2 regions of the Planococcus notacanthi genome follow, and region 1 is predicted to be linked to the other one. Evidence: riboswitches for the same ligand, from Rfam matches in the RefSeq annotation. Region 1 holds a riboswitch; the other holds the start of a gene.
The links. A riboswitch is a leader RNA that binds a small molecule or an ion and turns the genes downstream of it on or off. The one in region 1 is predicted to bind lysine.

Region 1 (8,199 bases):
CAAGGAGTTTACGCAAGTATCTTCAGGAGAAGAATTTTCGAAATTATCAGCGAGCGGCCAGGAAGTTTTTGAACGGGTTGAAACCTTCCATAAGCCTGTGATTGCGGCGATCCACGGAGCGGCATTAGGAGGCGGATTGGAATTGGCGATGAGTTGCCATATGCGATTTGTCACTGAAAATGCTAAACTGGGATTACCGGAGCTTCAACTGGGCTTAATACCCGGGTTTGCTGGGACGCAGCGCCTGCCAAGATATGTAGGCTCGGCGAAAGCAGCTGAAATGCTGTTGACGAGCGATCCGATCTCCGGTACCGAAGCTGCACAATATGGTTTGGCTAACCGGGCTTATGCTGAAGAAGAACTGTTAACGGAAACGCTTTCAATCGCCCGTAAAATTGCGAAGAAAAGCCCGGTTTCCGTTAAAGCGGCGATTGGGATGCTGCAGTACACAAAGCCTGCGTCTTATCATGAAGGCGTAAATGCAGAAGCACAATCTTTTGGAACTGTTTTTGTTTCAGAAGATGCAAAAGAAGGAATCCAGGCATTTCTGGAGAAACGTGAAGCACATTTTAAAGGGAAATAATACTTGGGAGGTTTACGTTCATGAACATTTATGTATTGGTAAAACGTACGTTTGACACAGAAGAGAAAATCGTCGTTTCAGGTGGACAAATCCAGGAAGACGGAGCGGAATTCATCATCAATCCATACGATGAGTACGCAATTGAAGAAGCCATCACTGTGCGTGACGCACACGGCGGCGAAGTGACAGTTGTCACAATCGGCAATGAAGAAGCAGAGAAGCAGCTGCGTACCGCACTTGCGATGGGCGCTGACAAAGCTGTCTTGATTAATACAGAAGACGATGTTGAAGAAATGGACCAGTTTACTTCTGCGTACATACTGGCTGAATACTTGAAAGATAAAGAAGCTGATTTGATTCTAGCAGGGAATGTAGCAATCGACGGCGGATCTGGACAAGTCGGACCACGTGTGGCTGATTTGCTTGGCATCAACTACGTAACGACAATCACCAGCTTGAGCATCGAAGGCGAAACAGTTACCATCGTCCGCGACATTGAAGGGGATGCGGAAGAATTGGAAACATCTTTACCGCTTCTAGTTACTGCTCAGCAAGGGCTGAACGAGCCTCGCTATCCATCACTTCCGGGTATCATGAAAGCGAAGAAAAAGCCGCTTGAAGAATTGGAATTGGATGATTTGGATATCGAAGAAGACGATGTAGAAGCTAAAACTGAAACGATTGAAATCTACTTGCCGCCGAAAAAAGCGGCTGGCCGTATTCTGGAAGGCGACATTTCCAACCAAGTGACAGAATTGGTCGGACTATTGCGCAACGAAGCAAAAGTTATTTAATCAAAGAAAAGCGAAGGTGCCCGTTCAGCTCTGACGGGCATAAGACAGACCAGCGAAGTGGCGCTCTTTGCCGCACAGCTGGGCTGGCTTATGACCCAAAGAGTTGGGTGCCGGGGTCTGGACAAAGAAAAGCGAAGGTGCCCGTTCAGCTCTGACGGGCATAAGACAAACCAGCGAAGTGGCGCTCTTTGCCGCACAGTTGGGTTGGCTTATGACCCAAAAAGTTGGGTACCGGAGTCTGGACAAAGAAAGCGAAGGTGCCCATTCAGCTCTGACAGGGGTAAGACGATCTGGCGAAGCGGCATGTTTTCAGCCGCACAGCCAGAGTGGATTGCATCCCGAAGAATAGGCTACTTCCCATTCGACTGACAGCAAGTAATGGTTCCATATAATTTTCACATCTACTTAGGGGGTAAACGGACTATGGCGAAAAAAGTATTAGTTTTGGGCGAAACGCGTGAAGGCGCTTTGCGTAATGTCTCATTTGAAGCAATTGCGGCTGCCAAGAAAATTTCTGGCGGCGGAGAAGTAGTAGGCGTTCTGATTGGGGATTCGGTTGCTGATTTTGGTGCTGAATTGATTGCATACGGAGCAGACCGTGTCGTAACGGTAGAACACCCGCACTTGAAGTCATACACATCTGACGGCTATGGCCAAGCATTTATGGCAGTCGTTGAGCAGGAAAATCCGGAAGGCCTTGTCTTTGGCCACACAGCAGTCGGAAAAGACCTGGCACCGAAAATCGCTTCCAAGTTGCAGGCTGGATTGATTTCGGACGTAACGGATATTGAAGGCGAAGGCGATGAAGCTGTCTTTATCCGCCCGATCTTCTCTGGTAAAGCATTTGAAAAAGTGAAGCTGAAAGAAGGCATCGACTTTATCACAGTGCGTTCGAACAACATTGCACCACTTGAACGCCAGGAGCGTACAGGCGAAGTTAGTTCATTGTCTGTAGATATCACGAACCTTCGCACCATCATTAAAAACGTTGTCCGCAAATCTTCTGAAGGTGTCGATCTTTCGGAAGCGAAAGTCATCATCGCCGGTGGCCGTGGCGTGAAGAGTGCTGAAGGATTTGAGCCATTGCAGGAATTGGCGAATCTTCTAGGCGGCGCTGTTGGCGCGTCCCGTGGCGCATGTGACGCAGATTATTGCGATTACTCGCTTCAAATCGGACAGACAGGGAAAGTGGTTACACCGGACCTGTATATTGCAGCCGGCATTTCCGGAGCGATTCAGCACATGGCGGGTATGTCCAACTCGAAAGTGATCGTGGCGATCAACAAAGATCCAGAAGCGAATATTTTCAAAGTAGCAGATTACGGCATTGTCGGAGACTTGTTTGAAGTCATCCCGATGCTGACAGAAGAATTCAAGAAAGTAATGTAATTTTGGATGGCGGCGGGTCTACAAGACTCGCCGCCATTTTCTGTTTAACGCACCCAATTGACGGGTAATGGAAGAGTAGGCAAATAAATAGCTGTTGTTTTTAACGCATGCTATACTCTGTATATAGTTTGGTTTTAATCATAAGGAGGAATTATTCATGGCAATCGTACACGGTACAGATCAGAACTTTTCACAAGAAGTATCAGAAGGACTCGTTTTAGTAGATTTTTGGGCAACTTGGTGCGGACCATGTAAAATGATTGCTCCAGTGCTGGAAGAGTTAGACGCTGAAATGAGCGATAAAGTTAAAATCGTAAAAGTTGATGTGGATCAAAACCAGGAAACAGCTGGAAACTACGGCATCATGTCAATTCCGACTTTGCTATTGATGAAAGACGGAGAGACAGTAGATAAAGTAGTTGGTTTCAGACCAAAAGAAGCATTGGCTGAATTGGTTGAAAAACACGCATAATTCTTAACCGGGTCCAGTGATGGTGCCCGGTTTTTTAATAGGGTGAGATAAAAGATGGCTAACGAATTGATTCAGCATAAATTAGCAATATTGCCTGATCAACCAGGCTGTTATTTGATGAAGGACCGCCAGAATACCGTCATTTATGTCGGCAAGGCGAAAGTTCTTAAAAATCGCGTGCGCTCCTACTTTACGGGAAGCCACGATGCAAAAACCCAGCGTTTGGTCAATGAAATCGAGGATTTCGAATACATCGTGACATCTTCCGATAAGGAAGCGCTGATTCTTGAATTGAATTTGATCAAGAAATACGATCCGAAATACAACATCATGCTGAAAGATGACAAAAGCTATCCGTATTTAAAGATTACCGGTGAGCGCCATCCGAAGCTGATCACGACCAGACATGTCAAAAAAGACAAAGGCAAGTATTTCGGTCCGTATCCGAATGCTTATGCCGCGGCAGAGACGAAAAAGTTGCTGGACCGCCTGTACCCATTGCGGAAATGCCATACCATGCCGGACCGGGTTTGTTTGTATTATCATTTGGGGCAATGTCTTGCGCCATGCGTCAAGCCAGTAGAAAAAGAAACCTATCAGGAAATGATCGACGGCATCAGCAAATTTCTAAATGGCGGTTTTCGTGAAGTCAAACAGGAATTGGTCGAGAAAATGTCTGAAGCGGCAGAAAATCTGGAATTTGAGCGGGCCAAGGAATACCGTGACCAAATTTCGATGATTGAAACCGTTATGGAAAAACAGAAAATGGCGATGAATGATTTCACCAATCGCGATGTATTTGCTTATGCGGTCGATAAAGGCTGGATGTGTGTGCAGGTCTTTTTTGTGCGCCAAGGCAAATTGATTGAACGGGATGTTTCGCTTTTCCCGCTTTACCGGGACCCGGAAGAAGAATTTTTGACTTATCTTGGCCAGTTTTACGAAAAACCGAACCATGTTAAGCCCAATGAAATTCTGCTTCCGGAAGCGGACGATCCGGATATGCTGAAAGAATGGCTCGGAGTCCGGGTGCTCGTTCCGCAGCGCGGCAAGAAAAAAGATTTGGTGGCGTTGGCGAAGAAAAATGCCGAGATTGCCATTAAAGAGAAATTTCAGCTATTGGAGCGCCAGGAAGAACGGACAGTCGGTGCATGCGTAGATTTAGGTGAAGCAATGAACATTGAAACGCCTTTGCGCATCGAAGCGTTCGACAACTCGCATATTCAAGGTGCCGATGCGGTGTCTGCAATGATTACGTTCATTGACGGCAAGCCTTCTAAAAAAGATTACCGGAAATACAAAACGCGAAACGCTTCCAAGCCCGATGATTATGCAGCGATGCGTGAAGTGATCCGCCGGCGCTATTCACGGGTCTTGAAAGATGGATTGCCTTTGCCGGATTTGATTGTCATTGATGGCGGCAAGGGACAAATGGAATCAGCCCGTGAAATTCTGGAAGATGAACTCGGCTTGTCGATTCCGATTGCCGGTTTGGCAAAAGACGCCAAGCACCAAACGTCCCAATTGCTCTATGGTTCACCTCCTGAAGTGGTTCCGTTGAAACGGACCAGCGAAGCATTTTACTTGATGCAGCGCATTCAAGATGAAGTCCACCGTTTCGTTATCACGTTCCACCGGCAGCTGCGCGGCAAGAATTCGATCCAGTCCGCTTTGGATGGCCTTGAAGGAGTTGGCCCGAAACGCAAACAGCAATTGCTGAAGCATTTCGGTTCCGTCAAAAAAATAAAAGAAGCTTCTATAGAAGATATTCAACAAGCGGGAATCCCGTTAGCTTTGGCGACATCCATCAATCAGCATTTTGCTGAGGAGACATTGCCAAGCGATTCATAACATGTTATCGTAAGACCATAATTGAATCACTTGGAAAAGTGATGATAGAGGCGCGAACGTCAATAGTAAGCATTTGGAGATTTGCAGAATCCGTGAAGAATGTTGAAAGGGGCGGTCGCCGAAGTGTGCGTATTTACTGCTGTTTCGCATGCTGGTTCTGCATTTAAGAAGTGCAGAGCTGTCAGAGTCAATCTCTGGAGGGCTATCTCACATGGACGTTTTTCGTACATGATAAAAGAGGTAGTTTGCCGCGGTTGCGGTGAGCTGCCTCTTTTTGTGTCTTTGCCCGGGAGTTATGCTGTTTCCTGGCTAGGCATGTTGAGGGCCACATACTAAATGTGGGAGTGGATGGAATGGAAACGATCGTCATGAAATTTGGAGGCACGTCTGTTGCTACACCTGAGAAAATCATTGGAGTGGCAGAAAGAGCCATTCGAGAAAAAGAAAAAGGAAAACGCGTAGTCATTGTGGTTTCGGCAATGGGCAAGACAACAGATACGCTGCTTGGGTTAGCAGGGGAAATCTCAGCTGAGCCGCCGAAACGGGAAATGGATATGCTATTGGCTACAGGCGAGCAGATTACCATCTCGTTACTGGCTATGGCCTTTAAGAAGCTTGGCCATGAAGCGCTATCGTTTACGGGGTGGCAAGCCGGAATTGAAACAGAGTCTGTTCCGCGAAATGCCCGGATTGAACAAATTCACACGGAACGGCTTGAACGCGTGCTTGACAATGGTTATTTATGTGTAGTGGCTGGATTCCAAGGGGTAGATAAAATCGGTAACATCACCACCCTTGGCCGGGGAGGTTCCGATACGACCGCAGTCGCACTTGCGGCAGCGCTCGGAGCTGAAAAATGCGAAATCTATACCGATGTCGACGGTGTCTACACTTCCGATCCACGTTTTGTAACAGGTGCACGGAAGCTGGAACAGATTTCATATGACGAAATGCTCGAACTCGCTAATCTGGGAGCAGGTGTGCTACACCCGCGTGCAGTTGAATTCGCAAAAAACAATCGCGTACCATTATCGGTCAGAGCAAGTTATTCAGACGAGCCTGGCACAATCATACAAGAGGTGATCACTGTGGAAAAAAACTTAATCGTCAGAGGTGTAGCGTTCGAACCTGGGGTAGCGCGTGTAACTGTCATTTACAAAAAACCGTTTAACGGATCGCTGGCAAATATTTTTACCAAGTTGGCAGAAAATCAGATCGACGTTGATATTATTGTTCAAAGCATCAGTGATGAATTTCCTCCTTCGGTATCGTTTTCCATCAGCCAGGAAAGCTTGGAAGAAACACGCCGCGTGTTGACTGAAGCTCAAAGTGAAATTGGCTTTCTTTCCATGAATGTGGAAATCGGCCTATCGAAAGTCTCCATTGTCGGGTCAGGCATGGTATCAAATCCAGGGGTGGCTGCACGGATGTTTGATATTTTGAGAAGTCAAGACATCCCAGTGAAGATGGTCAGCACATCTGAGATCAAAATTTCAGTGGTAGTGCCGGAAACGGATATGAAGAAATCGGCAAATGCTTTGCACGAGGCCTATGGACTTTCAGAACTTCAGGTGCATCAAGACATATCTTGAATTAAAAACGGTGTACGTGAAAATATTCACAAAATGTTCAAATTCTCAATAGCAATGCTGCGATAATCCCGACAACAGTGGAATACAGCAGAAACAGCTGAAAAAGCGATTCTCAATTAGAGAATCGCTTTTTCGCATAAATCTAATAAAACGGTTACATTCACATAGGTTTTCCCCCTTATGCGGCGTGAAGTCCCCCTTTTTAATGTAATAACTATCTGTTTAAAAGGGATTCGTTGCCTTGACGCTCTCAGAGGGGGGGAGTACAATAAATATGTCATATTCTTGTATCATGATGGTGTTGCGGCTTCAGGTGCTTTCGTCAATTTTTCGTTTGCTCTGGACGCTGCCAATCAATGTTTTGAGGGGGGTAAAATTTTGGATAACAATCGTGAATTTTTAATGCGCAGGCTGCACTCATTGTTGGGGATCATTCCTATCGGTTTATTCTTAACGCAGCACTTAATCGTCAACCATTTTGCAACTCAGGGTGTGGAGTCATTCAATAAAGCATCCGAATTTATGGCTAATCTTCCATTCGTCATTTTCCTGGAGATTTTTGTCATCTATTTACCAATCTTGTATCATGCGTTTTATGGCCTATACATAGCGTTTACTTCGAAGAACAATCCTGGCCATTATAGCTATTTGCGCAACATTCTGTTCGTTGCACAGCGCTATACAGGTGTCTTCCTTGTAGTCTTCATCGCTTGGCACGTATTTGAAACAAGATTCCAAGTTGCAATCGGAGCAGCTGCTGCAGCTGATTTCAACATGATGGAAAACATTTTAAGCAACCCGTTCATGCTGGCATTCTACATCGTCGGTGTCTTGGCTGCAGTCTTCCATTTATCAAACGGACTTTGGTCTTTCCTTGTTACATGGGGAATCACACAATCCGAAGCATCTCAACGAAATGCAACATATTTCACACTTCTAGTATTTATTGTATTATCGATCATTGGTATCAGAGCATTGTTTGCATTCGTTTAAGAATGTTTCAATCATTGGTGAACTAAAAGAGGAGTGAATACTAACATGGCGAAGGGCAAAATTACGATCGTCGGTGGCGGCCTAGCTGGCCTAATGGCAGCAATTAAAGTTGCAGAAGCAGGTTCTTCCGTCGATTTATTTTCAATCGTTCCCGTTAAACGGTCCCACTCAGTATGTGCGCAAGGCGGGATCAACGGAGCGGTTAATACAAAAGGTGAAGGGGATTCCCCGGATATTCACTTTGATGATACTGTATACGGAGGCGACTTCCTTGCGAATCAGCGTCCCGTAAAAGCAATGGCGGATGCAGCACCTGGAATTATCCGGATGTTTGACCGCATGGGCGTTATGTTCAACCGTACGCCGGAAGGCCTTTTGGACTTCCGCCGCTTTGGTGGAACGATGTACCACAGAACAGCATTTGCCGGTGCAACAACTGGCCAGCAATTGCTATACGCATTGGACGAGCAAGTTCGCCGCTACGAAGTGAGCGGACTGATCACGAAATACGAAGGCTGGGAATTC
Region 2 (8,199 bases), on a different contig from region 1:
TCGCGATCAATTGGATAAAGTGGCTGTACCCACGCTGATTCTTCAGACCAAGTTCGACGCTATTGCACCGGCGGAAGTCGGGCAGTATGTCCACGACCACATCCAGGGGAGCCGACTGATTGTGATGGAAGCAGTTGGCCATAATCCGCATTTAAGCGATTCTGATGAAACAGTGAAACACATCAAGGCCTATTTGGCGGAGTAGGGAGAGAAGACAGTGGAACAGCAGCTTGATCGAGCGCCATGTGGATATTTGATATTGGATCATGAATTGCGCATCGTGGAAATGAATAAAACCTTGCAGCTCATGACAGGTGCGCAACAACCGAAGCACATGCATGATTTATTGACAGTCGCTTCACGGGTTTACTTCCAGACCTACTTTACTCCTTCCATCAAAATGCATGGCACTGTAAACGAAATGTTTTTGACATTGAAAAGCGAGACGGGTTCCCTGCCTGTCTTGATGAATACGATAGAACGCGACGGCTCCTACGAATGTGCATTGATTCAAATGAGTGTCCGCGGGGAGTATGAAAAGGAATTGCTGCTGGCAAAGCGCAATGCTGAAAAGGTCAACCGTGAGACGGCCGAAGCATACGAAAAGCTGAAAACAGTAATGAATGAAGTGGAATGCAAACAGCAAGAATTGATGGACCTTAATTTCAAACTGCAGCAACTGGCTACAACAGATCCGTTGACGGGATTGAAAAATCGCCGTTACCTGACCGAACAATTGGAAGAACTCTTGCTTCAGGCTGAAACTGGCCGGGAAGTGGCCTTGTTGGTCATAGATATTGACCATTTCAAGAAGGTCAATGATTCACATGGCCATCAGATGGGCGACGCGGTCTTGCAGGAACTGGCCTGGCGTTTGGAAGCGGAAACCGGATCCGCTGATATCGTGGCTCGGCTCGGCGGTGAAGAATTCGTGGTGGTCATGCCAAACGCTGGACTGAAGGACGGCCTGGCCATGGGCAATGCATTATGCAAGCATATGGAAACAGCCCACTGGCTGCATGTCCCTATCACTGTCAGCATCGGTGCTGCGGTTTATGTGGCTGGAGAAGGAATGGATAGCTTGCTGTCACGGGCGGACGAATTTCTTTACAAAGCCAAAGCCAAGGGCAGAAATTGTGTGGTTGGAGACGAATAAAAAATTGCTTTGGCTCTCCAATTTCCATCCAGCTAAATCAATAAAATAAAACCCTTACATTCTTTGGAGCAAAGGCTATAATAGGCATATATAAATGTCTTCGTCTTTGGGGGGATTCCGATGGAAAAAGATATTCGATTGTTGGGTGGACGGGTAAGCGAGGATAAGGAATTAATTGCTCAATTGGTCTATGAAGAAGTGGTGAAAAATGTTCCGGCAGCACAGCTTGAAACGAACAAAGCCTTTATCGAAACTGTCACTAAGACCCGGATCCATTTTGTGGAACTGATCGGAGAGTCGATCAGCAATAGCTGCGACGTTCGAAAGGTCTATGCAGATATTCAAGAGTGGGGAGAAGAGACGGGAAACTTCTTTCTTGAAACCGGAAGATCGCTGGAAGATGCGTTGGCGGAAACGTCTCTTTACCGCAAACATATCGGAACCGTCATCAAGACAGAAGCGGTCCACAAAAAGATGGAGCTGCAGCTTCTCTTTGATGTCATGGAATTTTTCCATTCCTTGTTGGACCATGCGGCATACTCATATACACAAGCCTATACAGCATCGTACCAGCGGAAACTGAAATCAGCCAGGAAGGAATTTCTGGAGCTTTCAGCCCCCGTCGTGCCGGTCAGTGACCACATCGCAGTGTTGCCTTTAGTGGGGAATATTGAAATTGACCGCGCCCATTATATTCTGGAGAAAACACTGTTGGCCGCGAATCAGTTGAAAATCAGCGTGCTGATTGTGGATTTATCAGGAGTGGTGCGCGTGGATGCGATGGTAGCTGAACAAATCTTCAAAATCATCCAGTCGTTGAAATTGGTTGGTGTCCGCTCGATTTTAACCGGAATCCGTCCCGAAATCGCTACAACGTTAACTGAGATCGGAGTTGACTTGAAAGTGCTGGAGGTCGGCGGCAGCTTGAAGCGGGTTTTGGAACAAATGAAAGTCAATTGATGAAAAAACGCTGAAGCTCTGGGCTTCAGCGTTTTTTATCTTGTATCAGTTAGTGACGGCTTCGGAATGGACGTCAGGCAATGCCTTACGCAAGGTGATGGTTTCTTCTTCGGTCAATGGAATCATCGGCAAGCGCACGCCGCCGACTTGAACACCAGTCAGCGTAAGTGCCGCTTTGACCGGAGACGGGTTTGGCGCAGCGAACAATGCTTTCATTGTCGGCAATAATCTGCGGTGGATAGCCGCCGCGGTCTTTACATCTCCTGTTTTAAAGCTGGTAATCATGTCCTGCATATCGTTGCCGATGATATGCGCGGAAACTGAGACAATGCCGGTGCCGCCGATTGACAGCATTGGAATTGTTAAGCTATCGTCTCCACTGTAAACAGAAAATGTATCCGCTGTTTTTTCGATGATTTCTGCAGCTGCGTCCAAGTCTCCACTCGCTTCTTTAACAGAAACGATATTGTCGATCTTGGACAGGCGAATGATCGTTTCCGGAGATAGATTGACCACGCTGCGTCCTGGAATATTGTAGAGCATGACCGGCAGGCTTGTAGACGCGGCAATCGCCTGGAAATGCTGGAACATGCCTTCCTGTGAAGGTTTGTTATAGTATGGTGTGACCAGCATGATGCCATCAACGCCCGTTTCTTCTGCTTGTTTTGTCAAGGAGATGGAAGCGCGTGTATTATTGGAACCTGTTCCTGCAATGACTGGAATCCGTCCGGCTACTGTATGGACGGTAAACTGGAACAATTCAACTTTTTCCTCTGCCGTTAAAGTCGGAGATTCTCCGGTTGTCCCTGCGACGACCAGGCCGTCTGAACCGTTTGCTATCAAATGCTCTATCAATTGTTGTGTTGCCGGAAAATCAATGTCTCCATGTTGATCGAATGGCGTCACCATTGCTGTAATTACTTGGCCAAAATTCATAAAGAACACACCCTTTTCTAATTTTTGTCGTAGCTTAGAGGTGAGGGGCCTAGTCAGGAATAAACAAAAAAGCAGCAACGAGGGACTCGTTGCTGCAGTAGAAACAATGTTTACCAATCGTTCCTGTGCATCAGATAGCCCTCCATATAGTTCCCTATATGACAGTCCTGCATTTATTGAATGCAGACCCAGCGCACGGAAACATGAGATTTCCGCCACTTCGGCAAATCCCCCTTTCGGCAAACGTCAACGGAGCTCATACTCCTCGTTTTGCGTACTGATGGTTTTTGCGCCTCTATCCTACTCCATAAAAGCTGGAGCAAGAAATATTGAATTAGCTGTACTATAACAAATTCCACTATTAATTGCAAGGTCATCAGAGTAAAATTTTATACCGAAGGAGTGATTTGGGATGAAAGAGCAGGAATACGACCGCCGGTTGAATATCACAACCAGTGGAAATCAGCGGGGCTTTACGGATTCCCTTCACCACAACCGTTATGAGCCGACTCCTTACAAATTGCTGGACAGGTTGTTCGAAAACTACAGCCTGTCTCCCGGTGGCCGTCTGGTGGATGTGGGCTGTGGCAAAGGGAGATTGAATTTTTATGCCCATCATGTATTCGGATCAGAAACAGCTGGAATCGAAATGAATCCCGTATTTTATGCAAAGGCCCTTGAAAATAAAAGACAATATGTGAAAAAACATAAAAACGCTGAGCAGAAGGTGACGTTCTATAACTGCCTTGCACAGGATTACCCAATAACGGCACGGGACACTGTATTTTATTTTTTTAATCCATTTTCTGTCCAGATATTCATTGCATTTATCAATGAAATCATACGGTCTGCCGAGATAAGTCCAAGGACAATCGAGGTGATCTTATTTTTTGCTTCACAGGATTACAGTGATTTTTTGGAGACACGTACCGTTTTTGAATTGGCAAAAGAAATTCAGCTGCCTGGTTTCGATAAAGATCTCCGGGAACGTTTTTTAATCTACCGTTTGCATGAAGTGGATTAGAACACGCGTTGCAACGGGTATGGGTAAACAAAAAGCATTTTGAAACGAGGGAGTCCTATGGAGTGGAAAGGCAGAAAAGCCAGTAGAAATGTAGAAGACCGAAGAGGCAAAGGCGGTGCAATGGTGGCAGGCGGCGGAATCGGCGGTATTCTGATTGTGCTGCTTGTAGCGTTTTTAGGTGGCGATCCGGGTGTCATCCTGGACCAATTGGGAGGCTCAGGTGGAACAACGTCAAACCAGCCTTATGAAGCAACACAGGAAGAAGAGGAATTGGCTGAATTCGTTTCAGTTGTCCTCGCGGATACCGAAGAAGTTTGGACAGAAGTTTTTGCCGAGGAAGGCATGGAATATGTGGAACCGACATTGGTGCTGTATACCGGAAGTGTTGAATCCGCTTGCGGGACGGCAGGTGCAGCAGTCGGACCGTTCTATTGCCCAGGCGACTACAAGCTCTACATTGATTTGAGTTTCTACAATGAATTGCAGACCCAGTTCCAGGCGCCGGGTGATTTTGCCATGGCTTATGTAGTGGCGCATGAAGTTGGGCACCATGTCCAGAATTTGCTAGGTGTTATGGAAGAAGTGCAGCCTCTGCGCAATCAATTGAGTGAAGAAGAATACAATAAATTACAGGTTCGCCTGGAGTTGCAGGCGGATTATCTGTCAGGTGTCTGGGCGCATCATGCGCAAGGCATGGGCTATTTGGAAGAAGGGGACTTGGAGGAAGCGCTGACAGCGGCGAGTGCGGTGGGGGATGATACTATTCAGCAGCGTTCACGCGGTTATGTAGTGCCGGAGAGCTTTACCCATGGGAGTTCAGAGCAACGGAAGCGCTGGTTCTACAAAGGCTTCCAAGCCGGCAACCTGAAAGAAGGCGACACTTTTAATGCCACTGATTTATGACCCGGACCTTCTTTTAGTGGAAATCCAAGGGTGCGGCATTGATATTTTCGCTATTGTAATCCATTATAAAGAATAGACAGTCTTTTCATTTGTATATGGAAAGAAATTCAGTTCTATAAAGGAAGTACAACATGACGCAAGATAATATTACTCGCATAGAATATGAAGGAAAAGAATTGATTTTGATTGGGACTGCACACGTATCGAAAGTGAGTGCAGAGCAAGTGAAAGAAGTTATTGAAACGGAGCAGCCTGATTCGGTGTGCATCGAATTGGATGCGCAGCGCTATGAATCGGTCATGCAAGGCAGCAAGTGGAAAGAGACCGATATCTTCAAAGTCATCAAAGACAAGAAAGCCAGTCTGCTCTTGATGAATTTGGCGATTTCCTCGTTTCAGAACCGCCTAGCAGATCAGTTCGGCATCAAGCCTGGCCAGGAAATGATCCAGGGGATCGCTTCCGCTAAAGAAGCCGGAGCGGAACTTGTGCTGGCAGACCGCAATATCCAAGTAACATTTTCACGCATCTGGGGGAATATCGGCTTCATGGGCAAGGCCCAGCTATTAACTTCGGTTTTCTTCAGCATTTTCAGCAAAGAAACCATCTCTGAAGAAGACTTGGAGAAGATGAAGTCACAAGATACCTTAAATGCAGTCATGAACGATTTCACCCAGTCTTTCCCTAAACTGAAAGAGCCATTGATCGATGAACGCGACCAGTATCTGGCGCAGAAGATCAAAGAAGCGCCGGGTAAAAAAATTGTGGCGGTTCTTGGTGCTGCCCATATTCCTGGGATTGTAAAAGAAGTCCACAATGAACACGATTTGGCGGAATTATCGAAAGTTCCTCCAAAATCAAAATGGCCAAAAGTCATCGGCTGGACCATTCCGTTGGCGCTGGTGGCGATGATTGCCATCACCTTCATGAATAACCCGGCAGCAGGAATCGACCAGACCGTCAGTTGGATTTTGTGGACGGCATGCCTTGGGGCAATCGGCGCCGCTGCTGCATTTGGACACCCATTTGCCATCTTGACAGCGTTTGTGGGTGGCCCAATTGGCGCACTCCATCCACTACTGGCGGCCGGCTGGTTTTCGGGATTAGCTCAAGCTTATGTCCGCCGGCCGAATGTCGGCGATTTTCAAACCTTATCCAAAGATGTTTTCACTCTGAAAGGATTTTGGGATAATAAAGTCACGCGGGTTCTGCTGGTCGTTGTACTGACCAATTTGGGGACTGCGGCGGGAAATGTCATCGGTGGACTTGATGTTATCCGGTTATTTTTCCAGAATCTATAAGTAGAATTTTTCAGACAGCCTTTATGGCTGTCTTTTTTTATTGTATATGGATGTTTATTTCGAGAAATTGGGTATAGATTAAGTGAGAGATTGATGACGATAGGGAGGCGCGTTGTGGTGAGCTTCTTTTTGGTTGGGATTGTATTGTGGTCTCTGGTCATTGCGTCGATTGTGCTGGTGATTGTCGGTCTCTGGAAAAAGTCTTGGAAAGCCATAGCGTGGAGCGGAATTGCCTTGCTTCCACCCATGTTGCTCATTTTTATGGGCGGAGAAGGAATCTGGTTCCGTTTATGTATTTTGCTGCCGCTGGTCTTGTTGATCGCCGCTTTTTTAATGAAACAGCAAAAAATACAAAGTTTGTAGAACCGGATGGAAACTCGTCCGGTTTTTCTATGCTTTTTACTGGTCTTTTCAAATACATAGTTATACAATAGTTATACAAAACGCAGAGGAGCCTGGCTGATGAACTATATTTTAGAACGCAGCAAACTTTTTATTTTTTTGATTTTGATTTTCTCCATTATAGGAGCATATACGTTTCTGACTTTGCCGCAACGTGAAATTCCGGAAACACCGCCTAGCTTGGTTCTGGTTTCCACGATTCTGCCGGGTGCGGGGCCTGAGGAAGTGGAGACATCGATAACCAATCCACTGGAGCGTGAAATTCAGAAAGTGGATGGCATTACATCGATGCAGTCTGTTTCTTCGAATTCCGCTTCTATCATCACCTTGGAATTGGAGGATGGTGAGAATCCCGATGAGCTGATCAACAGCATTCAGCAGCAGGCGAGCAATGCAACAGCGGGATTCCCTGATACCGCTCAGGAGACATCGGTTGAGAAATTGGACCTGACTTTCCCGTTGGTGTCGTATATGTTCTACGGGGATGAAGAAGAGTTGGCTGATATGGACAATGCTTTATCCGATTTATCGGAAAGAGTGGAGGCTGTCTCTGGAGTTGCTGGAACCACAGTGAAAGGCCTGGACACGCAACAGGTTCTTGTTGAACTGAACAGCGAAGAACTGGCTGCCAACAATCTTCAGCCATTTGAAGTACTCGAATCGCTTCAGCAGGCGAACCAGCCGCTGTCGCTCGGTACACATGACAATGGCAACGAACAGGTCAGCTTGACTGTGCAGCGAAGCGAAGGCATCGAAAAGCTGGAGCAGCTGCAGGTGGGTGCCGCCGCCGTCCCTTTGGCTGATGTTGCGGCGATTGAATTAGTGGATCAGGAAACTACCGATATCGTTACATTTGAAGGGGAACAGGCCATTTCCTACACCGTTTTCCTGCAGACTGAGCAGGATGTTCCTTCTGTAGATGAAAATGTATCTGAAATCATTGAAGCTTTTGCAGAAGATCTGCCAGCTGGAGTTCAGGCTGAAAAATACGAATCCCAAGCGGATAATGTCAATACGATTTTTGACAGCTTGTATGTTTCTTTGGGGATTGCTGTATTGGCTGTTTTGATTGTCACAACGGCAGGCCTTACCTTATACGGCGCATTAGCCGTTGCTTTGACAGTGCTTGCTTCCGTGCTGATCGGCATGATTCCAATTCCGTTCATGGGTGTCGATTTGAATCAGATCTCGGTCATCGGCCTAATTATCGCTATCGGTATTCTGGTGGATGACAGCATTGTAGTCAATGACAACATTCAGCGGCGCTATAAACTGGGTGATTCTGCACTGGATGGAGCCGTAACAGGTGTGCGGGAAGTATACCCATCGATCATTTCTTCCAGTTTGGCGATCGTTGTGACATTTTCGCCGTTGCTGCTGTTATCTGGTGGAAATGGTGCGTTCATCAAAGCGTTGCCGAGTATTCTGATTACGACAATTATCGCTTCGACGGTGCTGTCAATCACATTGGTGCCGATGATGCAATACTTGAAGACGAAACGGAAAGCGAAGAAAATTTC

Region 2: another riboswitch for lysine. It lies ahead of dapA (4-hydroxy-tetrahydrodipicolinate synthase); the one in region 1 lies ahead of QMA01_RS06670 (aspartate kinase).

What each region holds. Positions count from the first base shown of each region.
Region 1 covers NZ_JASDCQ010000001.1:1,358,821-1,367,019, reverse strand. The annotation lists gene QMA01_RS06695 (enoyl-CoA hydratase) at 1-583, shown strand, start outside; gene QMA01_RS06690 (electron transfer flavoprotein subunit beta/FixA family protein) at 604-1,377, shown strand; gene QMA01_RS06685 (electron transfer flavoprotein subunit alpha/FixB family protein) at 1,801-2,766, shown strand; gene trxA (thioredoxin) at 2,924-3,238, shown strand; gene uvrC (excinuclease ABC subunit UvrC) at 3,293-5,089, shown strand; lysine riboswitch at 5,127-5,302, shown strand; gene QMA01_RS06670 (aspartate kinase) at 5,443-6,681, shown strand; gene QMA01_RS06665 (succinate dehydrogenase cytochrome b558 subunit) at 7,060-7,674, shown strand; gene sdhA (succinate dehydrogenase flavoprotein subunit) at 7,720-8,199, shown strand, end outside.
Region 2 covers NZ_JASDCQ010000002.1:377,935-386,133, forward strand. The annotation lists gene QMA01_RS09385 (alpha/beta fold hydrolase) at 1-205, shown strand, start outside; gene QMA01_RS09390 (GGDEF domain-containing protein) at 218-1,156, shown strand; gene QMA01_RS09395 (STAS domain-containing protein) at 1,277-2,116, shown strand; gene dapA (4-hydroxy-tetrahydrodipicolinate synthase) at 2,162-3,052, opposite strand; lysine riboswitch at 3,180-3,358, opposite strand; gene QMA01_RS09405 (SAM-dependent methyltransferase) at 3,465-4,076, shown strand; gene ypfJ (KPN_02809 family neutral zinc metallopeptidase) at 4,134-4,979, shown strand; gene QMA01_RS09415 (TraB/GumN family protein) at 5,111-6,277, shown strand; gene QMA01_RS09420 (hypothetical protein) at 6,392-6,640, shown strand; gene QMA01_RS09425 (efflux RND transporter permease subunit) at 6,740-8,199, shown strand, end outside.